DNA from 4 places in the Bacillus sp. YC2 genome. Region 1 is predicted to be linked to each of the others. Evidence: riboswitches for the same ligand, from Rfam matches in the RefSeq annotation. Region 1 holds a riboswitch; each other region holds the start of a gene.
What was found. Region 1 has a riboswitch for S-adenosylmethionine ahead of metK (methionine adenosyltransferase). Riboswitches for the same ligand answer to the same signal wherever they lie in the genome.
Positions count from the first base shown of each region.

Region 1 (6,031 bases):
TTAAAATCACTCCGACGCATAGTGCGCCTGCCGAAACCAATACCGCTTTTCCCGGCACGCCGCCTTTTGTGACCGTTCCGTAGGCTTTGGGAGCTTCATTTTGTTCCGCAAGGTTAAACAGCATGCGGCCCGTACTGAAAATCCCGCTGTTGCAAGAAGAGAGAGCCGCTGTCAAAACGACAAAATTAATAATGCCGGCTGCTGCGGGGATTCCCACTTTTTCAAACGTAAGAACAAAAGGACTTCCACCTGAACCGATTTCCTGCCAAGGGTAAATAGACATAATGACAAACAAAGCACCGACATAAAAAATGAGAATACGCCAAAAGACAGTATCGATGGCCCTCGCCAGCGATTTCTGCGGGTTTTTGACCTCACCGGCCGTTACACCTATTAATTCAATACCAAGATACGCAAACATGACCATTTGAAGCGACAGCAGCACCCCTTTTATCCCATTCGGGAAAAAGCCGCCGTGACTCCACAAATTACTGATACCCAGTGCCACGCCTCCATTACCAAGTCCGAAAACGATTATGACTAAACCGATCGCGATCATGGAGAGGATCGCAGCGACCTTGATGAGCGCAAACCAAAATTCAAGCTCACCATATGCTTTAACCGCCAAAAAGTTGACAGCCGTCATAATGACAAGCGCCGCAAGCGCCCAAATCCATGCCGGTACGTCCGGGAACCAGTAGCCCATGTAAATGCCTACCGCCGTAATTTCTGCCATACAGGTTACGACCCATAAAAACCAGTAGTTCCAGCCCGTTAAAAACCCGGCGAGAGGTCCTAAATAATCCCGCGCGTATCTGCTGAAAGATCCGGCTACAGGCTTTTGAATTGCCATTTCCCCTAATGCCCGCATAATAAAAAACATAATAAGCCCGCTGCAGGCGTAAGCGGCTAAAATCCCCGGCCCGGCAAGCTTAATGGCAGAAGCTGACCCGAGAAACAAGCCGACTCCGATCGCGGCACCTAAAGACATGAGTGAAATATGCCTCTCCTCTAATCCGCGATGCAGCGTTTTTCCTTTGTTTTGCATAACTCTCCCCCCCTGATTTTGACAGAGAACAACATAAACCGAGACGAAATAGCCAGAAAACGCTTTCCGGCAGACACCCGATTAGTCCCATTATAACTCTTTTCTGAATATTGTGTAATACTTTGTCAAAAACAAAGCGGAATAGACGGATTAGAGAACTATAGAAAAAAGGCTTTCGACAAATATCGAAAGCCTTCTTTATTAAACGAAAATAACTTCTTTCGGCTGGTGGTTCAGCTCTTCAGGGACGAGACGTTTTTCAACGTTAATGCTGTGCCAGATCATAAAGATCAGCACCGTCCAGATTTTACGGCTGTTGTCCGCTCTGTCGGCACAATGGTCTTCAAGAAGCTGAAGAACATAGTCCTTTTCAATGTAAGCGTCCGTTTCACTTTCACGAATGATATTGCGCACCCATTCGTTCATTTCATTTTTCAGCCAATGGCGGATCGGCACAGGGAAGCCGAGTTTTTTGCGGTTAAGCACATGATCAGGCACTACCCCTTCAGCGGCTTTGCGCAAGAGGTACTTCGTCGTACCGTTTTTCGTTTTCAGTTCATCAGGAATTTTAGAAGCCACATCAAACACGACTTTATCAAGGAACGGCACACGCAATTCCAATGAATTCGCCATCGTCATTTTATCGGCCTTTAACAGAATATCGCCGCGCATCCACGTATGAATGTCGACATACTGCATTTTATTAATATCACTGTATGTGCTGCTTTCCGTAAAGTACGGCTTCGTCACATCACGGTATGAAAGCTGCGGATTATAATGTTTCAGCAGCTGTTTCTTCACAGGCTCTTCAAAAATCTTTGCATTACCGATATAACGATCCTCAAGCGGTGTACAGCCGCGGACTAAGAGACTTTTTCCTCTCATTCCTTCAGGCATGACAGCTGCAACATGAAGAAGCATTTTTTTCAGGCCGGACGGGATGCGTTCAAACGGTTTAAGGGACAGCGGCTCACGGTAAATGTTATAACCGCCGAATAACTCATCCGCACCCTCACCAGATAAGGCAACCGTTACATGCTTCTTCGCTTCTTTCGCAACGAAATACAACGGAATCGCCGCAGGATCTGCAAGCGGATCATCAAAGTGCCATACGATTTTCGGAAGCTCGTTCATATACTCCTCAGGAGAAATGACTTTGCTGATGTTTTCGATACCGAGCGCAGCGGCTGTTTCCTTCGCTACATCAACTTCACTGAAGCCCTGCTGTTCAAAGCCGACAGAAAAAGTTTTCAGGTTGGGGTGAAACTCTTTCGCTACAGAGACGATAAAAGAAGAGTCGATACCGCCGGATAGAAACGAGCCGACAGGAACGTCACTTCTCATATGAACTTTCACAGAGTCAAAAATCGCGTCTCTGACTTCCTTAACAAGCTTATCTTCATCTGACTGAACAGGCTTGAAGTTCGCTTTGAAATACGTTTTAAACGCAATGTCGCCTTCCGGACGGATTGTAAACTGGCTGCCCGGCTCCACTTTTTTCACTTCAGCGTCAAGTGTGCCCGGTTCAGGAACAAATTGGAAAGACATATATTGCTGTAAAGAAGCTGTATCAAGGTCAATTCCGTTCTGAGCGGCCATTAAACTTTTTCTTTCTGAAGCAAAATACACCTTGTCTTGAATCGTTGTATAGTACAGCGGTTTGATTCCGAACGGGTCTCTCGCGCCGTACATGACTTGGTCAGCTTTGTTCCAAATCAGAAACGCAAACATTCCGCGAAGCTTTGAAGCCGCTTCTTCTTTATAATGGCGGTATGTCGCAAGCAGAACTTCGGTATCGGAATCTGTATTGAAAGTGTAGCCCTTTGCTTCAAGCTCTTCTCTCAATTCAATATAGTTATAAATTTCGCCGTTAAAAATGATCCAATATTTTTCATCTTCATATGATAAAGGCTGTCCGCCGTTTTCTACGTCAATAATACTGAGCCGTCTGAAGCCGAAGCCGACGTGCTCATCATGATAATACCCATCGCTGTCAGGACCGCGGTGAACGATCATTTGGTTCATTTGTTTGATTAGCTCTTCTTGATCTGCGGTTTGAGTTAATGGATGCTTATTAAAAACACCGACAAATCCACACATAATATAGCCTCCATAAGTGTAATTTTCTAATTGGACCCCCTTTTTATAGACGCTTTGCTCAATCATTTGTTTCACGTTATGTAAAAAAATAAACATGACAGCATCTACAAAAAGGGAAAGCCGCTTAAGTAAGCGGCTATATAATTATTCTCCTAGTGCTTCTTTGCGAAGCGTTTCCGCCTTGTCAGTGCGCTCCCAAGGAAGGTCCACATCATGACGTCCGAAGTGGCCGTAAGCAGCCGTTTGCTTATAGATCGGGCGGCGCAGGTCAAGCATTTTAATAATGCCGGCCGGTCTCAGATCGAAGTTGCTGCGTACGACTTCAATCAGCTTTTCTTCAGAAGCTTTTCCGGTATCAAATGTGTTGATTGAAATGGAAACAGGCTGCGCAACGCCGATTGCGTATGCAAGCTGCACTTCACATGAATCCGCAAGTCCGGCTGCAACAATGTTTTTCGCTACATATCTCGCTGCATATGCCGCAGAACGGTCTACTTTCGTCGCATCCTTACCGGAAAATGCGCCGCCGCCGTGGCGTGCATAGCCGCCGTATGTGTCAACGATGATTTTACGGCCTGTAAGCCCCGCGTCACCTTGAGGTCCGCCGATAACGAAGCGTCCTGTCGGGTTAATGAAGTATTTTGTTTCTTCATCAATCAGTTCCTCAGGCACGACCGGATTAATGACGTGCTCTTTCAGATTGCGCTGGATTTGCTCAAGCGTAATTTCAGGGTGGTGCTGAGTGGAAATAACGATCGCATCGATGCGGACCGGCTTGTTGTTTTCATCATATTCAACTGTTACTTGTGTTTTACCGTCCGGGCGAAGGTACGGAAGAATGTCTTCTTTGCGGACTTCGCTTAAACGGCGCGCCAATTTATGGGCCAGTGAGATCGGAAGCGGCATAAGCTCTTTCGTCTCATTACATGCATAACCGAACATCAAGCCTTGGTCTCCCGCTCCGATTGCTTCGATTTCAGCATCGCTCATTGTGCCTTCACGTGCTTCAAGCGCTTGGTCGACGCCCATCGCGATATCTGCTGACTGTTCGTCAATTGACGTTAAAACAGCGCAAGTTTCCGCATCAAATCCGTATTTTGCGCGTGTGTAGCCGATTTCTTTAATCGTTTCACGTACCGTTTTCGGAATGTCAACGTATGTTGATGTTGTAATCTCTCCGCTGACCAGCACTAAGCCTGTCGTTACAGATGTTTCGCAGGCTACGCGCGCGTTAGGGTCATTTTTTAAAATTTCATCTAAAATGCTGTCAGAGATTTGGTCACAGATTTTATCCGGATGCCCCTCTGTAACAGATTCAGATGTAAACAGACGACGGTTTTTACTCATGAATTTTTCCTCCTGAAAAAAGATCCATCCCAAGATCTTCTCATATGATACGGAACTCGCTCCCTCTTAATACAATGTCATACTATATCAGAGAATGTTAATTGGCATATTTTATGAAATAAAAAAACCTTTTCCACTCGAGGAAAGGGTTTGGTTTGTGTGCCTTTCACTCTTATCGCTCAAGGAAAATATTGAACCTTGCATCAGGTTAGCACCTTAGTTTCTCACAGTGTTTCCACATGCTTTTTAACAGAGAAACCGGTTGCTGGGCTTCATCGGGCCTGTCCCTCCGCCAGCTCGGGATAAGAGTATCCGCTCAATGAAATATCTTATCGTAAAAGTGTTTAAGGTGTCAATATGAATTAAAGCGATTGCGCGCCTTAATTTCAGAAAGCAATGGAAAAACACAAACAAAAAATAATAAATAGTATAGACTATTTTTATATATGTGTTATACTAATTTCACATTCAGCGAAACACAAATAAACCGGCAAAGGAAGGTTTTTATGAAATTAGTTGATTTAACCGCAGACTTACAGGCATTACTCGCAAGTCCGAATGTGCATCATAATTTATCCGCCCCAAGACTTACCGAAAAAGTGATCAGCCGAAATGAAGGAACATTAACATCAACGGGCGCCGTCCGCGCAACTACCGGTGCATACACCGGCCGTTCTCCAAAAGATAAATTTATCGTCCGGGAACAAAGCACAGAAGATCAGATTGATTGGGGGCCGGTAAACCAGCCCATTTCAGAAGAAGCGTTTGAACGGCTTTATTCAAAAGTCGTCAGCTATTTAAAACAGCGGGATGAACTGTTTGTATTTGAGGGATTCGCAGGTGCGGATGAAAAATACAGACTGCCGATTACGGTCGTAAATGAGTTTGCATGGCATAATCTATTCGCGCGCCAGCTGTTTATCAGACCTGAGACAGACGAAAGAGACTCCGGGGTTCAGCCCTTTACCATTCTTTCCGCCCCGCATTTTAAAGCGGACCCGGAAACTGACGGCACACATTCTGAAACGTTTATTATCGTTTCTTTCGAAAAACGCGTCATTTTAATCGGCGGAACGGAATACGCCGGAGAAATGAAAAAATCGATATTCTCCATTATGAACTTCCTGCTGCCCGCGCAGGATATCCTGCCGATGCACTGCTCAGCCAACGTCGGGGAAAAAGGCGATGTCGCCCTGTTTTTCGGACTTTCCGGCACCGGAAAAACGACGCTCTCAGCAGATGCAAACCGCAAATTGATCGGCGATGACGAGCACGGCTGGTCACACTCCGGCGTATTTAACATCGAGGGCGGCTGCTACGCTAAATGTATTAACTTGAGTGAAGAGAAGGAGCCGCAGATTTTCAACGCGATCCGCTTCGGTTCAGTGCTTGAAAATGTTGTGATTGACGATAATACGCATAAGGCGGATTACGATAATTCCTTCTACACGGAAAATACAAGAGCGGCGTATCCGATTGAGATGATCGGCAATATCGTGTCTCCAAGCCTCGCCGGGCACCCGTCAGCCATCGTCT
Region 1 is NZ_JAHXDO010000005.1:21,530-27,560, reverse strand. It holds gene alaP (alanine permease AlaP) at 1-1,048, opposite strand, end outside; gene asnB (asparagine synthase (glutamine-hydrolyzing)) at 1,250-3,148, opposite strand; gene metK (methionine adenosyltransferase) at 3,293-4,495, opposite strand; SAM riboswitch class I at 4,665-4,804, opposite strand; gene pckA (phosphoenolpyruvate carboxykinase (ATP)) at 5,002-6,031, shown strand, end outside.

Region 2 (6,031 bases), on a different contig from region 1:
ACTGCCTAGATTTCAAACTGTTTGAAAACTGATCAGAAAGTATATGGATAAAATAAGAAATAAATACGGCTAAAAGGCTATCGAGCTATATCGTATACCCCTGAAGGAATGCATTGTATTAGAGCAGGTTTAACAGGCGTACACAAAACATAAAAAATACCCCCGCAAAGAGGGGGCTACATAAGTGGTACATGAGAGATGAGAGTGAAAATGAAAATATTCTTTTAGGTAAAAGAAAGTTAGCAGTTGAACTTAGCAAAACAGCGATCAACATGAAAAAACGCCATAAAAGTTTCTTATGGCGTCTATCCGAACAAGGAGGTACTGCTGATATGGCGGTGAGGGAGGTCTTACTAGCCTAAGAATGCTGCACCAACGATGATTAATAGGATGAACAGCACCACAATTAATACAAAGGAGTTATTATAACCTCCCATGCCTGAATATCCCATACCTGAGTATCCCATATTGTCTCACCTCCCTTGCGAGGATTAATATAAGATATGCTGAAATGATATTTTTCGACAGGGATGCTTGTCTAGTTGATTTTAAAATGATTTTTTAGTCTATGTAAATTGAAGCCCCGTAAATTGATGACAGAACAGAAAAGGAAGGTGTTTACGATGCAAATATTTAACTGGTCAGAACATTACGATTGGTTTAATAAAGACCATAAGAGAGATAAACAAGTGATGGCTCTGATTCGAAACGAGCTGACATACGGGGAAGTAAAGCGGTTATATTCAAAAGGGTTTTATCTGAAATCAAAAGAGCGGGATCTTCCGATAAGTGAAAAAGAGATCCGGCGTTTATTGTCAAAGGATGACAAATATGAGTAAAACAAAAAGCATTCTATATGCTGACGGCCGGTGTTATAACAGACGTCTTTGTAACTTTGATGGAGAATCGATTCGTTTTGTCAGCGGGGATTCCGCAATGCTTTCCGCTCCTTAAGATATGAGGGGTTTGAGCGGTGTCAGGCACGATATGTTTTGCTTCTTCTTTTATATGATAGAACGGATAAAAGGTTTCATACATAACAAAACCGCCGAGATTTTAATCCGGGCGGTTTTTATCACCAAGCTTCTCCACTTGTACCTTCCCTGAGAAAAAGACGGCGCCTCCGCCCATATCAGATAATCGGTCAGGGGTCAGCGAATTGACCAGCTGTTTTTTATCATTCATGTCAGCCCAAAGCCCTTGGCTGACAATTACGCCGGGGAGGACTTGTTCTCCGACAGAAGCTGTCAATTCACATTCGCCTCGATTATTCCAAATCCGGACGGTTTCCCCGTCTTTGATACCACGTGAAGCGGCATCCTCAATATGAATAAAAATCTTCGGCGCTTTTTCAAGTTTGACGTGTTTTTCGTTATTCGAGAATGTCGAATTTAAGAAATTATGATTCGGCCCAGGCACAAACAAAAACGGAAAATCTTCATCTTTGTGCAGCGGAAGATGCGTCGGCAGGGGCGGAAAGCCATCTTGCTTCATTTTTTCAGAATATAATTCAATTTTTCCGCTCGGTGTCGGGAGCTTACCCGGGAAGAGCGGTTTTTTTCGATTGGCTCTCATAAAGGATTGATTAGAGAGCGAATCGTAAGTAATATCCTCGATATACGGATTATCAGGAAAGTCTAATGCCTGTCTGATTAACTCCTCATCAGAATCCTGCAGTTCTTGTTCGGTAAATCCCATTGCCTCACCCAATAAACGAAACACTTCCGTATTTGATTTGCTGTCTCCGTATCGTTCTATAACCGGCTTTTGAAGCTGAATAAAATGATGCCAGTAAGAAGTATAGAAATCTGTATTTTCAAAAGCGGATGTAGCGGGAAGAACGATATCCGCATATTTAGCGGTCTCTGTTAAAAACAGATCATGAACGACTACAAATAAATCCTCACGCAGCAGGCCTTTTCTCACCTTATTCGCTTCCGGCGCGACCACTGCGGGATTTGTTCCGTAAATAAACAGCGAGCGTACGGCGGGATCTGTTTCTAAAAGAACTCTCCCAAGCCTGTTCATATTAAACGATCGCGGTGTGCGGCCCTGAAGCAAGCCGGGACGCTGCAGCGCTTTTCTGTTATAGCCTAATACCGCACTGTTATGCTTGATCGCGCCCCCTCCGGCGTGCAGCCACTGTCCGGTAACAGCCGGCAGACAGGAAACGGTGCGGACGATCATTCCGCCATTATCATGATGCTGGATGCCGTTTCCGATTCTGATCAGGGAAGGGGAGGTTTCTCCGTACATTCTCGCAAGCCGGAGGATATCGTCCGCCTTGACGCCTGTAATCAAAGCGACTGTGTCCGGATCATACTGTTTGACATGTTCTTTCAATTCTTCACTGCCTGCGGTGTATTCAGAAAGAAATGCTTCGTCATGCATGTTTTCTTTAAATAAAACATGCATCATACCGAGAGCGAGCGCGGCATCTGTGCCGGGACGAATAGGAATAAACCAATCGGCAAGGCGTCCCGTTTGGTTCTTATGAACGTCAATGACAACAATTTTCGCCCCATTTTTACGGGCTTTTTGAGCAATTGTCACCTGATGCATATTCGTACTGACGGCATTGATTCCCCAAAATATAAACAGCTTTGCATGAATGGTTTCCTCGGGGTCTGTTCCTGCGCCAGCTCCCATCGTGTAGTTGTAGCCTTCAGATCCGGCTTTGCTGCAAATGGTCCGTTCCAGATTGCTTGCGCCGAGACGATGGAAAAAGCGGCGGTCCATTCCTTCTGCCGCAAGTTTTCCCATATTGCCGTAAAAGCTGCATGGAAGAATGCTTTCTGCTCCTTCTTTTGCAATCAGCTCTTTCCAGTGTGTGCTGATGGTGCTGATGGCCTCGTCCCAAGAAACAGGCTCAAACACAGCTTCCCATTTCGCACCGACACGCTTTAACGGAGTGGATAAGCGCTTGTCATCATAAATGCGTTCGGCCATGTTTCTGACTTTATTGCAAATATTTCCTGATGTGACCGGGTGATCGGGATCGCCCTGTATTTTGATGATCTTGCCGTCTTTTTTTGTAACAAGCAAGCCGCATTGGTCCGGACAGTCTAACGAGCATACCGATTTAAAGACCCCGTTTGGTTGTTCGGCAAAAGAATTCATAGCCCATTTCTCCTCTTTTTGTATATTGTAAGCATTATAACATTTCGAAATTGAACGTCAATTTAGAAAAAAAGTATTGACATCACCGAAAGACTTTTCTATGATGAGTTTATTCTTTTAAACAGACTGACAATTTCATCATTTTATTTTCTATCAAGAGAGGTGGAGGGACTGGCCCTATGAAACCTCGGCAACATTATTGTGCCAATTCCAGCAAGCGTATGCTTGAAAGATAGGAAAGAATGGGTCTATACATGTTTGTGCGCATAAAGCGGATAAAGACAGTATACGAATCTCTTTCCTTCTTTGGGAAAGAGATTTTTTTATGAAAAAATTTATGTGAAAAGGATGTTTTGCACCATGACGGTTTTAATTACCGCACCATATCACAAACAAGGGGTGGATGAGCTGGAAGAGGTGTTCGGCACTGTCGTCTGCCGCTCTTGGAAAAAGCACGGCCGAGCCTATCGGGAAGATGAATTAATCCGGCTGATGGCAGAGACGAATGCGACAGGGCTTATTACCGAACTTGATGACGTAACGGATCGTGTCATTACCGCATCACCAGAGCTTGCCTTCATCGGTGTATGCAGAGGGATGCCGTCTAATGTTGATACAGCTGCAGCAACGAAAAAGGGAATCCCCGTTTTTTTCACGCCGGCCCGCAACGCTCAGGCAGTGGCTGAAATGTTTATCGGAAATGTTATCTCTTTTTTGCGCCACACATACCCGTCAAATCAATGGCTGAAGGATAAAAGGTGGAACGGGGATTATTTACAGGCTTACGTCAAATTCAGGGGGAATGAACTGACCGGAAAAACGGTGGGCCTGCTCGGATTCGGAGCCGTCGGCCAGAAAATCGCCGGGCTTTTGAAAGCCTTTGACTGTAAGGTTTTGTACTATGACCCTTTTGTAGATCATGAAAATCGTCAGTATGAGAAAACATCGATCGAACGGGTATTTTCAGAGAGTGATATTGTATCTGTTCACCTGCCGCGCACAGAAGAAACAATCGGCCTCATAGACGCCGCATATTTTCAGTTGATGAAAAAGGACGCCATTTTTGTCAATACATCAAGAGCGGCAGTGACAGACAGGGAAGATCTTTTGCAGGTGCTTAAAGAACGCCGAATCAGAGGAGCAATTCTTGACGTGTTCTATCATGAACCGCCTGAATCTTCTGATTATGAACTGATCTCCTTGCCGAATGTTTTTGCAACACCCCACTTAGCCGGCGCGACCTTTGAAGTGGAGGATCATCACGTGCGTATACTGAACGACGCGCTTATCAAATGGAAAAAAGAACAAACCTATTCAATACCCACGCTTTATAACAAAAACGAACTTCAAACCGGAGGATAAGAAAAGGGGGCGGCAATTTTGGCAAAACAAAAAGGCTATCTTGTGTTTGACATCGGAACGGGGAATGCCCGGGTCGCGGTTGTGACTGCCGGCGGAGAGGTAACGGCGATTGAAAGGGAAGATATTGAATATGTTACAGATACGCTTTATCCGGACAGCTGCTATTTCTCGCCGGAGGTGTTATGGCGGCAAATCAGCGGGATGGCAAAGCGTGCAATCGCCAATAGCCCCGATATTACATTGATCGGCATCACTTCCACCAGCCAAAGGCAGGGGATCGTTCTTATCAACAGAGACGGAAGAGCATTTCTCGGCTTGCCGAATATCGATAACAGGGGCCGCGAATGGGAAGACAAGATTGATGTAAAGGAAGAAGTGTACCGGCGCACCGGACGCCTTCCGAGTGCATTGTTTTCCGCGCTGAAGCTTTTCGGATTAAAAGAAAGACAGCCAGCTTTGTGGAAAGAAGTGCATCAAATGACGAGCATCAGTGACTGGGTGACGTTTGAGCTAAGCGGCATCTTAAGCTATGAACCGTCACAGGCGGCAGAAACGCTGCTGTTTGACGTGAAAAAAAATGCCTGGTCAGAGGAACTGTGCAGCATCTTCGGCTTTTCTTCCTCTATTCTTCCCTCGCTGGTCAGGTCGGGCACAGTCGTCGGGATGTTAACGTTTAAGAAAGCGGATGTTTTCGGCCTTTCAGAAAGGGTTCCAGTTATAGCCGGCGGCGGAGACACACAGCTTGCGATTAAAAGCGCGCATGCACAACCCGGTGATATCATCATTGTGTCGGGCACAACGACTCCCATTACCAAGGTAACCGGGGAAGCTCATGCAGACAGCGAAATGAAAGCATGGCTGAATTGCCATACAGAAGAAGGGCAGTGGCTCATTGAAACAAATCCGGGCATTACCGGGCTTAATTATCAGAAATTAAAAGCGATCTTTTATCCGAATGAGCCTTACAGCGTCATGGAACGGGAAATCGCAAGCCTTTCGAATGATAATGCCTGTGTTTCAGCGCTGGGTTCATATTTATCAACGGAAAAAAATGCGCTGACAAAAGGCGGCTTCGTATTTGACGCTCCGCTTTCTCAAGAGCTGACCAGAGCGCATTTTGTCAGAGCAGCGCTTCAGGAAATCGCTTTTTCAATCAAATGGAACTTTGATATGTTAACAGAAGTCAGCCCTTTCTCACTTGATTATGTAAGGGCGTGCGGCGGCGGTTTTCAAAGTGAAGCCCTGACACAGTTTCTCGCAAATCTCTTACAGAAGAAGATCTATAAGAGAAAAGGCTTCAGTCAGGCTTCGGCAATGGGGGCAGCAATGATTTGCAACGGAGCTCTCGGGGTGAAAGAGGAGCGGCCGAATGATACGAAGGTCATTGAACCGGAAACGGATCAGACAGATCTATTCTTATATGAAGAATGGAAACACACACAAAGCTTATTTTCACATTTTCAGCCGTCTTCAAAAACAGAGGTAATGGCATAATTTACAATTAATAGTATTTAATAAGTTAATTCTTTACACCAAGTAAGCGCATATA
Region 2 is NZ_JAHXDO010000019.1:4,197-10,227, forward strand. It holds gene KY305_RS19015 (hypothetical protein) at 192-362, shown strand; gene KY305_RS19020 (YjcZ family sporulation protein) at 354-467, opposite strand; gene KY305_RS19025 (hypothetical protein) at 624-839, shown strand; gene KY305_RS19030 (hypothetical protein) at 853-1,038, opposite strand; gene KY305_RS19035 (molybdopterin oxidoreductase family protein) at 1,057-3,120, opposite strand; SAM riboswitch class I at 3,268-3,359, shown strand; gene KY305_RS19040 (2-hydroxyacid dehydrogenase) at 3,481-4,482, shown strand; gene KY305_RS19045 (FGGY-family carbohydrate kinase) at 4,501-5,976, shown strand.
Region 2: linked by a shared signal. The riboswitch ahead of KY305_RS19040 (2-hydroxyacid dehydrogenase) and the one ahead of metK (methionine adenosyltransferase) in region 1 are both predicted to bind S-adenosylmethionine.

Region 3 (6,031 bases), on a different contig from region 1:
TGTATTAAGGGCCGCAATCGCCTCCGTCTGCCATGTTTCATATTTTTTGGCGAGCTTGTCATAGGCGGCTTTTCCCGCCGGGTCAGTCATTGATTTTTGAAGCGCGTTCAGCCGGCTGGAGCTGTTTTTCATATAGGTGCGGACGCTCTCTTTCTGAGCATCGGCGAGCGTGTAGGAATAGCTTGTGATGCTTTCTTTCAAAGTATTGAGTTCTGCCTTTGCCGCTTGGACGCTTAACAGCGCTTCAACCTCATCTTCATTTGAAGCTTGAATCTTCATCATGTTTATAATCGTAAAACCGATGACTGCGGCAAAGCATATCATTGTCACGGCCGCATTAACGAGAAGTCTGGTCCGTAATGTCACGTTCATTCCCCTCCCTTTTCGATCAGCTTGCTTTTCATATCAGCGATTTTTTTTGTCAGCTTATCTGAATTCTTCACGATTCTGATCTGGGCTAAATCCATGCCATTTTCTTTTAATCCGTAAACGATTTGGCCGCTTTTGATTCGCTTTCCGTCTTTTAAATCTTTGGCCAGCTCATAAATCACATGGTCGACGTTTTTCACTAAAGAGGAGATAACGGCGTGTTCAGCAGTGTAATACTGGTCGCTGTCCGCACCTATCGCGTATTTCTTTTCGGCTTCAGCTTCCTTCAGCGCCCCTACACCCGTAAAACCGGCCGCCGCAAACAGAACATCGGCCTTTTGATCAATCATTCGTTTGGCGATCTGCTGCCCAAGCTTGTCATTATCAAATGATCCGCTGATTTCAGACAGGACATGGATATTTGGTTTGATTGATTTCGCTCCTTCCAAATAACCTTTTTTAAACCGTTTAATGACGTCGGCATCTGAGCCGCCGATAAAACCGATCGTGCCGTTTTTTGTTGTCATGGCCGCCAGCGCTCCGGCTAAATAGCTTCCCTCATCCTCTTTAAAGGTAACGGAGGTGACATTTTTCAATTCGGACACTGAATCAATCAGCACAAACTGCTGGTTCGGATATTTTTTGGCGACCTTCTCTAAATCTGGCTGCATGCTGTAGCCAAGCCCCACAACAAGATCATTTCCTTCTTTTACAAGCTGGGTCAGTCCTTTTTCATATGTACCGGTATCCTTTATTTCTCTGTAGTCAAATGTGATGCCGAGCTCGTCTCTTGCTTTCATTAAGCCTTGAAAACCGGAATCATTAAAGGACTGGTCGCCAAGCCCATTGTCCGTCAGCATCATGCCGATTTTTTTCGTCGTGCGCCCGGCCGTTTCGTCTGTTTGGCTGTTTGCACATCCGGCTGCTCCGAGTGCGATCAGCAGAACAGCCGCAAATATCACGAGTTTTTTCATTGAAAATCTCCTTTACGGTTTTTTCTATATATCGGTCTGCATGTCAGGATATTTTATTTCAATAAAATATTTATTTTTATCGAAAACAAACATGAGGAGAAAGATAATCAGGGATATTGTGGTTTTAGAGGAAATAAAAAACACCGGTGGTATCCACCGGTGTTTTTGCAGAAAATTTATTGTTTTTCGTACGTCCAGCCGTCCTCCTGATAAACTTTGCCGTTTTTCATCAGATGGCCGAGCGCCCGTTTAAAGGCGGCTTTGCTTAAATTGAACCGCTCGCGGATATCGTCAGGATGGCTTTTGTCTCCGTAAGGCATGGCGCCGTTTCTCGATCTTAAATATGTCAGAATCTCTTCCGCGTCAACGGAAAGAGCGTCCTGCTTTCTCGGGAGAAGCGACATATTGACTGAACCGTCTTCCTTCACCTGAATGACACGTCCCGTCACACGGCTGCCGAGTCTCGGTTCTTCCTTTCTTTCAGAAGGATGAATAAACCCGCGGATTCCTTCATCAGTAATAATGAACGAGCCGGAAGCGATCAGCCTGTACACTGTGCCTGTCAGTTCTTTATTCATCATCTCTTCGTCTGCATCCGAAAATAATTCGCTGATGATGTCCTCCGGCGCCGGTTTGGCAAACATGCGTCCTCGGTTTGTCACCTTCAGCATGCAATACAGCCTGTCGCCTTTTTGCGGCCAGACGGATTCATACGGAGGAAGATGCTCTGTCGCTACGAGCGCGTCTTTTGAGAGGCCGACGTCGACGAATACGCCCATATCCTCCACCTTATCCGTCACTTCCACCCATCCGTAGTCATAAAAGCTGATAAGCGGCTTTTTCATCGTCGCGGCGAGCCTTTCCTGTGGGTCGACGTAAATAAACACCTCCACTTCGTCTTTATCTTCAATGTCCTCTGTGATTTCGCTGTTATGTAAAAGAACCGTATCCTCGCCGTCCGTTAAAAAATACCCGAAATCGGTTTGGTGATCTATACTCAACGTGAGCTGCTGCCCTGGTCTCATGTTATCGTCCTTCCTGCCTTCGCCCATATAGGCTGTTGTTTTTCTCATTTTTTCCAACAAACACAAATTCATGCTTTATGCTGTTGGACATTTCTCCTTATTCTACTATAATCAACACATAAGTGAAATGTTATAGGAGGTTTTCATATGGCAAAAGAAAGTTCTTTTGATATTGTATCCAAAGTTGAATTTCCCGAGGTGCAAAACGCGATTCAAATGACGCTGAAGGAAATCGGCACCCGCTATGACTTTAAAGGGTCTAAAAGTGACGTGACATTAGAAAAAGAAGAACTTGTGCTGATTTCTGATGACGAATTTAAATTAAACCAGCTTAAAGACGTGCTTAGCGGCAAGCTGATTAAACGCGAGGTTCCGACGAAAAACATCGAATACGGCAAAATCGAAAATGCCTCAGGGGGCACGGTGCGCCAGCGCGCGAAGCTTGTGCAGGGCATTGATAAAGACAACGCGAAAAAAATCAATGCCGTGATCAAAAACTCCGGCTTGAAGGTAAAATCACAAATACAGGATGACCAAGTGCGCGTGACCGGAAAAAACAAAGATGATTTGCAGCAGATTATATCAGCTGTCCGCGGGGCAGACCTGCCGATTGATGTTCAATTTATTAATTTTAGATAAATTGTGTGATTCCTATTGATTATTGTCTCTATTTTCGGTAAATTTGGAGAAAGGGATTTTCGGAGTTAACATTTGGAAACCCATGACAATTAAATGAACGTTCTTATCAAGAGAAGCCGAGGGACTGGCCCGACGACGCTTCAGCAACCGGTGTAATGGTTTATTAAAACCATGACCAAGGTGCTAAATCCAGCAAGCTTACAAAACAGCTTGGAAGATAAGAAGAGAGACAAATGATCAAAAAGTCTTCTTCTTAAGAAGACTTTTTTTATTTCTCTTTTTTCCTTGCTGAATGTGAATAAGGGAGGCAAATAATGGGACTATTAGAAGATTTGCAGCATCGGATTTTAATCGGCGACGGAGCGATGGGAACTCTGCTTTATTCCTATGGCATTGACAGGTGCTTTGAGGAGCTGAATGTGTCAAAGCCTGAGGAAATCAAACGGATACATAAGGCTTACGTGGAGGCAGGCGCAGACATTATTCAAACGAACACGTACGGGGCGAATTACATTAAGCTGTCAAGATACGGACTGGAAGATGAGACGAAAAAAATTAACCAGGAGGCGGTCAAAATCGCGCGTGCCTCCTCAGACGGCGCCTATGTGCTGGGAACGATGGGCGGCATCCGCACCTTTAACAAAAACGCCTACAGCCTTGAAGAAATCAAACGCAGCTTTCGGGAGCAGCTGTATCTCTTACTGCACGAAGAGCCGGACGGCCTTCTGTTAGAAACCTATTATGATTTAGAGGAGGCGCGTGAAGTATTAAAGATCGCGAGAAAGGAAACGGAACTCCCGATCATGCTCAATGTATCGATGCACGAGCAAGGTGTGCTTCAGGACGGCACGCCGCTTGGGGAAGCGCTCAGGTCGATTGCTGACATCGGCGCTGATATAACGGGCATTAACTGCCGTCTCGGCCCGTATCACATGATTGAAGCGCTCACCGAAGTGCCGATTTTCCGCGACGCTTATTTATCCGTCTACCCGAACAGCAGTCTTCCGTCTCTTGAAGAAGGCCGGCTTGTTTATGAAACAGACAACACTTATTTCCGTGAGAGCGCCGTTGAATTCCGCAAGCAGGGCGCGCGGATTATCGGCGGCTGCTGCGGTACGACGCCAAACCATATCCGGGCAATGGCGGAAGCGGTCCGCGGGCTTCTTCCCGTCACGGAAAAAGAGGTGAAAATCAGACGGGAAGAAGAGGTAATCACTGTCCGGGATGAACGGGCCGAACCGGGATTAAATGAAATAGCCGCGAAAAAACGTTCGATTATTGTGGAGCTTGACCCGCCAAAGAAATTGAATTTTGACAAATTTCTGCAAGCGGCAGCTGAATTAAAGGAAACCGGAATTGAGGCGCTGACGCTCGCCGACAATTCACTCGCGACGCCCCGGATCAGCAATGCCGCCTGCGGGTCTTTATTAAAGGAGCGGCTTGATATTCGTTCTCTCGTCCATATCACATGCAGAGACCGGAATATCATCGGTCTTCAGTCGCATTTAATGGGGCTTGATACCCTCGGACTGACCGATATTTTAGCCATCACGGGCGACCCCTCAAAAATCGGCGACTTTCCGGGGGCCACCTCTGTTTATGATTTAACGTCTTTTGACTTGATCAGACTGATTAAACAGTTCAACGAAGGCATCTCCTTATCGGGAAAACCGCTCGGTAAAAAAACCAGTTTTTCCGTGGCAGGCGCGTTTAATCCGAATGTCCGCCATCTTGACAAGGCAGTCAAAAGGCTGGAGAAAAAGATCGAGTGCGGCGCCGATTATTTCGTTTCCCAGCCCGTCTACTCAGAGCAGCAGCTCATTGACATTCATAAGGAAACGAAGCATCTTCAAACACCGGTATATATCGGGATAATGCCGTTAACAAGCAGCCGCAACGCGGAGTTCATCCATCATGAAATCCCCGGTATTAAGCTGTCAGACGGCATCCGCGAAAAAATGGCGCTTGCCGGAGAGGATAAACAGAAGCAGAAAACCGAAGGCCTTGCCATTGCCAAGTCCCTCCTTGACACGGCGTGCGAGCTGTTTAACGGAATCTATTTAATCACCCCTTTTCTCCGTTCTGATTTGACGTCCGAGCTTGCCACTTATATTAAGCAAAAGGATGAAAAGCGGACAAATGTCTATTTAAATTGATACGGGTAAAAATGAGGCCGCCTGATGTGACAGGCGGCCTTTTCATGGTACGATTAAGAAAAAGAGACAGATAAAGGAGAATGGCCATGCTTGAAGTAAAATTCATTACCGCAGAAGATACGTACAATATCAGACATAAAATACTGCGCCCTCACCAGACCATTGAGGATTGCAAATATGATCAGGACAACGTGGCAGGCGCTTTTCATCTGGGGGCGTTTTTCGAAGGGACGCTGATCAGCATCGCCTCTTTCTATCCGCAAGAACAAAAAACATTAAAGGAAACACCCGCCTATCAGCTGCGCGGAATGGCGACTCTCCCGGAATACCGCACACAAAAAGCTGGAAGCACATTAATTGCATACGCAGAACGGACACTGACAGATATGGGTGCGGCGCTTGTCTGGTGCAATGCCAGATATCATGTGAAAGGGTATTATGAAAAGCTCGGCTGGAAAAGCATCGGCGAAACCTTTGACATTCCGGGCATCGGGCCGCATCTGATCATGTATAAAAAACTTGCCTGACTTTCCGGCCGAGCAAGCGAAAGCCCTGATAAGAGAATATTTCTTATCAGGGCTTTTAACGCGTTATTCTTTGGCAAACCGGGTGATTTCTTCATTGAGACGGTCTTTTTCTTCATAGAAGATACCGTGCCCGCTTTCTTCAAAAGGAATGAAGCTCGCACTTTGAATCCGCCGCTTCAGCTCCTTCGCAAAATGAACGGAACAGACCTTATCCTTCACGCCGTGCATAATCAGTGTCGGCACTGTAATATCCATCAGCTCCTTGCGTAAATCCTCATCCCGCAAAGCGGCGGCGGAATGAAGGGTGCCGTAGGATGAGGCGCTTAAACCGAGATTCTGGA
Region 3 is NZ_JAHXDO010000003.1:81,112-87,142, forward strand. It holds gene KY305_RS07125 (methyl-accepting chemotaxis protein) at 1-366, opposite strand, end outside; gene KY305_RS07130 (BMP family lipoprotein) at 369-1,343, opposite strand; gene KY305_RS07135 (CvfB family protein) at 1,520-2,416, opposite strand; gene KY305_RS07140 (YajQ family cyclic di-GMP-binding protein) at 2,516-3,007, shown strand; SAM riboswitch class I at 3,108-3,231, shown strand; gene KY305_RS07145 (bifunctional homocysteine S-methyltransferase/methylenetetrahydrofolate reductase) at 3,322-5,163, shown strand; gene KY305_RS07150 (GNAT family N-acetyltransferase) at 5,250-5,690, shown strand; gene KY305_RS07155 (alpha/beta fold hydrolase) at 5,754-6,031, opposite strand, start outside.
Region 3: linked by a shared signal. The riboswitch ahead of KY305_RS07145 (bifunctional homocysteine S-methyltransferase/methylenetetrahydrofolate reductase) and the one ahead of metK (methionine adenosyltransferase) in region 1 are both predicted to bind S-adenosylmethionine.

Region 4 (6,031 bases), on a different contig from region 1:
CAAGCACCGCTCATGAAATCCGCAATCCGCTTACCGGAATCAGCGGCTTCATTCAGCTTTTGCAAAAAAAGTATAAAACTGAGGAAGATCAGCTGTATTTCTCTATAATTGAGCAGGAGATAAAACGAATTAATCAGATTGTGAGTGAATTTTTGGTGCTCGGCAAGCCGACCGCGGAAAAGTGGGAGGTTAACTCGCTTCAGGATATTCTCGATGAAATTATGCCGATCATTTATTCTGAAGGAAATCTCTATAATGTGGAAGTCGACGTGAAGATTCAGGTCGAACGGCCGCTGATGGTCAACTGTACGAAAGACCATATTAAACAGGTGATCTTGAATGTGGCAAAAAACGCGCTGGAATCAATGCAGGAAGGCGGCAAACTGGCAATCTATTTAGATGCCCGCGATCATAAAGCCGTGATTAAGGTCGTCGACAACGGAATGGGCATTTCTGAAGATATGCTGCAGCACATTTTTCTGCCATTTGTAACGTCCAAGGAAAAAGGCACCGGCCTCGGCCTTGTCGTGTGTAAACGTATCGTTTTGATGTACGGAGGTTCAATTGATATTCAAAGCGAGCTGGAAGAAGGCACTGTGGTCACCATTACCCTTCCTGCCGCTTCACGTTAAAAAAACACCCTGAATCGGGTGTTTTTTTATCTAAAGGAGCATATGTGTAAGAGGATGCATGCGGAGGTCGGCATCATGGCCTGCAGATAAATACGAGGCGCTTCGTGAGCGGAATCAACGGGGTCTTCCCGCTAATAAAAACGCGTTCATCTTCAGGATGCCGCGCTTGTTCAGGAAGCGCTTTTGCTCTTCGTTATCTGTTTTATCATCATTCATTTGTTTGCCTCATACGCCGGCATTACATCACCGCGGGAGAACAAGCCTATTTTCTTCACAAGGCCCTGTATTCCTTGATGATGTATGTGTTCCCGGTTTATCATCTGCTGATACGCGTTCATCAGACAGTCCAGCTCCTGACTGTGTCTGATCGTATCATATCCTGTAAACCCCTGCCTGTTAGCGGCATCTATCATCATTTTTCTTTTTTCATCAATAGATACCAGCAATTTTTCTTGTTCAGAATAACTACCCATTCACTTCACCCCTCACCGCTAAAAGAATAGGAAACAAGTTTGATTGGGTTATTGAGCATTATTACAGATTATACTTTATTTGTAAACATTTTTTTACTAAATAACTTGATTTTTCATTTCATATTGGAATCTTTAGCAGGATTAAGAGAATAATACCCAGTTGCATGATCATGTAAACGGCATTTCGCATGTTCCGGCGGCGGAAAATAGAAGTTTAGCACAAAACGGAGGATGATGACTTTATATTAAAATACTGTCAACAAGAAAAACCCCCCATGCGTTTTTCTGCATGAGAGGCTTGTGTTTTCGTTAGTTTTGCACTCTTTCATTTTCGTAAATCGGAACCCATCCTTCTGACGTAACGAAAATCCTGACTGCGACGACTTTACGGTCTTCTTGAAGCGTAAAGTAGTGGCGGATGTTTTCCGGTACCGAAATTAAATCTCCCGGATTCAAACGGACATCAAAAAAAGTGCCGTCTTTGCCTTGAATGACGAAGATGCCGTGGCCGCTGACGATAAAGCGGACTTCATCATCGGTATGATGGTGTTCTCTTTGAAAGTTTTTCAATAATTCATCAAGGTTCGGAGTCGTATCTGATAAAGATATGACGTCTTGGGATTTATAACCGCGCCGTGCGGAAATGTCCTGAATCTCCTTGTCAAAAGCAGCAAGAATCTGCTCTTTTTCGTCTTCTGTCAAATCATATTTTTCTGAAAGCTCAGGCGGAAGTTTATCAATGTTCCACTGCTCATAAATAACCTCCTGGTCGTCTAAAAAGCGTGCTACTTCCTCTTGGTTTTCTATTAATGTATTTTTTTCATCATGAATTCTGATCGTTGCCATTTTTGATTCCTCCTCTTTATTTGACAAGCTGCGGCCGGAGTGACAGGAGCTTGATATGATAGCTGAATAAAAATTCATAGGCTTCCAGCACCCTTTTTGCCTCAAACGCATTTTTCCCCCATGCCGTAATGCCGTGGTTGCGGATCAGCACGGCGCCGGAGTCGCTCGCCGCGTGTGCTGCGAAGCTTTCAGCCAATGACGGAATATGCGCGGGATTGTCAATAATCGGAATGGCCACCGCCGCGTTTTCCTCCCATAAGCCGAGCGCTTTAATGATTTCCTGTCCCTGAAAGGTAATTTGTTTTTCATCGCCGTACAGCTCTGATATCACATTATTATTTATCGTATGAATATGCAGACAGCAGCCCGCATTTGTCTTCTGATACAAATAGGTATGCAGAAGCGTTTCCGCAGACGGCTTTAAGGAATGGCCGGTTTCAGCGGGTTTCCCGTCCTGATCGACTAAGAGAAAATCTTCGTCTGTTTCTTTCCGTTTATCCTTGCCGCTTGCCGTGACGAGAAAGGTTAACGGCTCATCAGAGACTTTAATGGAAAGATTGCCGCTTGTCGCCGGGAACCAGTCTCTTTCAGCCAGCTCACGCTTTACTTCGGCAAGTTCGCGCCAGCGCTCTTGTTTTGCAGCCATGCCTGCACCTCCCCCATATTTTCAATGCCGCTTTTCACTTCGTAAAAATCATGAAAAGGAAGATGACGCAGCCCGAGCTCCTTGCATTCATCCAGCAAGTAATCTCTTGCAAAACACATATCAGATAACTTGGCAGCCTCGACATCCGTAACGGAATCACCGATCATGATGAGAAACTCCTTTTGGTCTTCTGAAAGCTTTCGGATGACTGACGGTTTGCAGCAGCCGCATTGGTTTGTACAGCCCTCGTCACAGGCATGAGGCCATTCAATATGAATATGGGCATTTTCAAAAGACGCGTGATTGCAGAAAATACGCTCCTTTTCCACGATTCCATCCAAAAGCGGGTGCACAAAAAAGTCCATCCCGCCGCTTACGACGTAAAACGGAAGGCCGTTTGACCGGACGAACGACACAAACTCCACAAAACCGTCCCGTATGTTCGCATCCTGCAGAACAAAATCTGTCAGCTCTTCTTTTAAGCTGCTCGGCAGAAGCCCGAACATCCGGCCGACGCCCTCTTGGATGGATATGCTTTTAGACAGGACGCCATCCTTTAAAGCGAGCCATTCAGGCGGTGCAAATTCTTTCATGATGCTGATAATGTTGTCGTTCATTGTAACCGTTCCGTCGAAATCACAAATAATCAGCGGTGTTTGGGTCATACGGCTTCCGCCCTCCCCCATTTGTCTAATGCGAGCTGAAGGTCTTTGCACGCTGCGGCTTTTTCTTCTATCGGCTGCGCTTGAAGCACCGCATCGATAATAGCGCGGAACGCTTTTCCTCCGCCCTCGGCGCCTCTCGGATGCCCGTGAATCCCGCCGCCGGCGTTAATGATATGATCAATTCCGAAATCACGCATCAATAAAGGCGCCATGCCCGGATGAATGCCTGCTGACGGTACTGCAAATGAAGGCTTGAAGACATCTTCCTTCACACATTCGTCGTGAATGGCGAGCGCTGTCTTTTTCGGAAGAGCCACCGACCCGTAAGGTGACGGAAATAAACTGAAATCGGCTCCGCAGCACCGGTTCAGCTTACCAAGCAAAAGTGCATGCGATAAACCGTAGACGGGAGATGATGTGAACGCGCCGCTGACCGCCGGGTGCGCCATGATCGGAAGCGGGATGTCCGCATCTTCCGCAAGGCTTTGCATAACGTCTAAGCCATAGGCAAACACATTCAGTAAAAGGGCGTCGGCTCCAAGCTCGGCAGCGCGTCTTGCTTTGTCCCGCAGGTCAGCCGTCCGTCCCGTAAGGTTTACCGCATACAGCGTTTTATGCCCGGTCTCTTCACAGGTTTCCTTCAGGACACGCTTCCCTTCTGTAATACGGGTTTCAAACGGGGCCAAATCATTTTCAAAGAAAATTTCGTCATCTTTAATGATATCGACGCCGCCCAGCGCCTGCTGTCTGAGCTGATCTTTAATGTCAGTGAGATCCCGTCCGATTACGCCTTTAAAAATGCTCATTAAAAGCGGTCTTTCAAACTCGCCGATCATTTTGCGGATGCCGTATATGCCGAATTTCGGCCCGGGCAGGGAGCGTTTAAACGCCTCGGAAAATTCAAGATCAATCAGTTTCATTTTTCCGTCAAGCGACAGCTTCCCGAACACTGTTGTCAGCACTGCCGGAATATCGTTTGAAAAATTAACCTCAGGATAGGCAATGGTAATGACCGCCTGTTTTTCGTTTTCAGCGGTTGCTTCTTTCTTCTCAACCTTTACCACCCGGCCCTTATGCCGTCTGAGCTGATCCTGCTTCAGCTGGGGCAAATCCGTCCAGGAGCCTACCGTCAGCCCTGTCGCAATTTGTTCAGCCCGTTTCTCACTGTCTCCCGGGTCCGTCAAAAGGTATGTTGCCAATACTTCGCTCATGCGTGAACTCCTCTCTTTCTTTCGCAAAACAATAAAAAACCTCTCCTGTTTGAGCAGAAAGAGGTTTCAAGGTTTCGTGTTATGTCCGAATCTTATCTCTCAGCTCCTGCTGCAAGAATTAGCACCGTGCTTTATCAGTCGGTTGCCGGGCTTCATCGGGCTCGTCCCTCTGCCTGCTCTTGATAAGAATAATGATTTTATAAATTATTTTGAATTATCCCATTGTTATCTTGTAATGTCAATGCTTTTTCGGGCGAAAAGATTTAGTTTTCCGATCCGGTCCGCCGCCTCTTTAAGTCTTTCTTCACTTGTCAACAGACCGACTCTGATGTAGCCCTCGCCCCATTTTCCAAAGCCGTTTCCCGCTGCGACCGCGACATTGGCCTTTTCCAGAAGCAAGTCTGAAAATTCCTGTGACGTATAGCCGGCGGGCACAGGCAGCCACGCGAAAAAGGAGCCGGCCGGGGCCGTCACTTCCCAGCCGATATCGCGGCAGGCCGTGATCCACGCATTGCGCCTTGATTCATACCTGTCATTTTGCTCGGCGACACACGTCTGATCCGCTAAAAGAGCCGCTGCCGCAGCCTGCTGGACCGCAGGGAACAAACTGACAAACATGTGGTCTTGGTACAGGTTGATCGCTTCGATGACTGATCTGTTCCCAATGGCAAATCCAACCCGCCAGCCCGCCATATTGTAGGTTTTTGACAGCGTGTAAATTTCAATTCCGGTTTCTTTTGCTCCGTCTGTCTGCAGGAAACTCAGCGGTTTGTGCCCGTCAAAGCCGACGGCCCCGTAAGCGAAATCATGAACGGCGCAAATGCCGTTTTCCTTTGCGAAGCTGACCGTTTCCTCAAAAAACTCCGGTGTCGCCACAGCCCCGGTCGGATTATTCGGATAATTGAGATACAGGAGCTTCGCTTTTTTTCGCACTTCCGCAGGAATCGCGTTGTAATCCGGGAGGAAATCCCTTTCTTTCGTCAGCGGCATCATTTCCATTTTTGCTTTCGCCAGGGCAACGCCTGACCAGTAATCAGGATAACCGGGGTCCGGCACCAGAATCGTATCACCCGGGTTTAACAGGCATTGCGGAAGCTCAACAAGCCCTGCCTTGCCGCCGAACAATACGGCTACCTCAGTTTCCGGATCGACAGTGACGCCGTACTCTCTTTCGTAAAAAGCCGCTGCTGCCTTTTTAAAGCTGTAAGAGCCGCGGAATGATGAGTATTTATGATTTTCCGGCCTTTCAACAGCGCGTTTCATTTCTTCTACGATATGCTGAGGAGTAGGCTGATCAGGGTTGCCCTGCCCCAAGTTAATTACGTCTTCGCCTTCTTTCAGCTTTCGGTTCACCTTTTGCACCAAAGATGCAAAAAATTGTTCAGGCAAATGTTTCAGTACATCAGAGAATTCAAAGTTCATATTTTCACCTTCTAAAAATTTCTTGAAATGATAGTCCATCATCATATATGGTTAAATAAAAAAAGTAAAGAAAAACTTGGGGAGTTGTAAAAAATGAAATGGATCGTTTCTTGTTTGCAATTTGATATTTCATATG
Region 4 is NZ_JAHXDO010000008.1:143,141-149,171, reverse strand. It holds gene KY305_RS14280 (sporulation kinase KinD) at 1-632, shown strand, start outside; gene spo0E (aspartyl-phosphate phosphatase Spo0E) at 845-1,105, opposite strand; gene KY305_RS14270 (1,2-dihydroxy-3-keto-5-methylthiopentene dioxygenase) at 1,415-1,951, opposite strand; gene KY305_RS14265 (methylthioribulose 1-phosphate dehydratase) at 1,968-2,597, opposite strand; gene mtnX (2-hydroxy-3-keto-5-methylthiopentenyl-1-phosphate phosphatase) at 2,555-3,262, opposite strand; gene mtnW (2,3-diketo-5-methylthiopentyl-1-phosphate enolase) at 3,259-4,473, opposite strand; SAM riboswitch class I at 4,563-4,662, opposite strand; gene KY305_RS14250 (pyridoxal phosphate-dependent aminotransferase) at 4,699-5,895, opposite strand; gene KY305_RS14245 (carbon-nitrogen family hydrolase) at 5,989-6,031, shown strand, end outside.
Region 4: linked by a shared signal. The riboswitch ahead of mtnW (2,3-diketo-5-methylthiopentyl-1-phosphate enolase) and the one ahead of metK (methionine adenosyltransferase) in region 1 are both predicted to bind S-adenosylmethionine.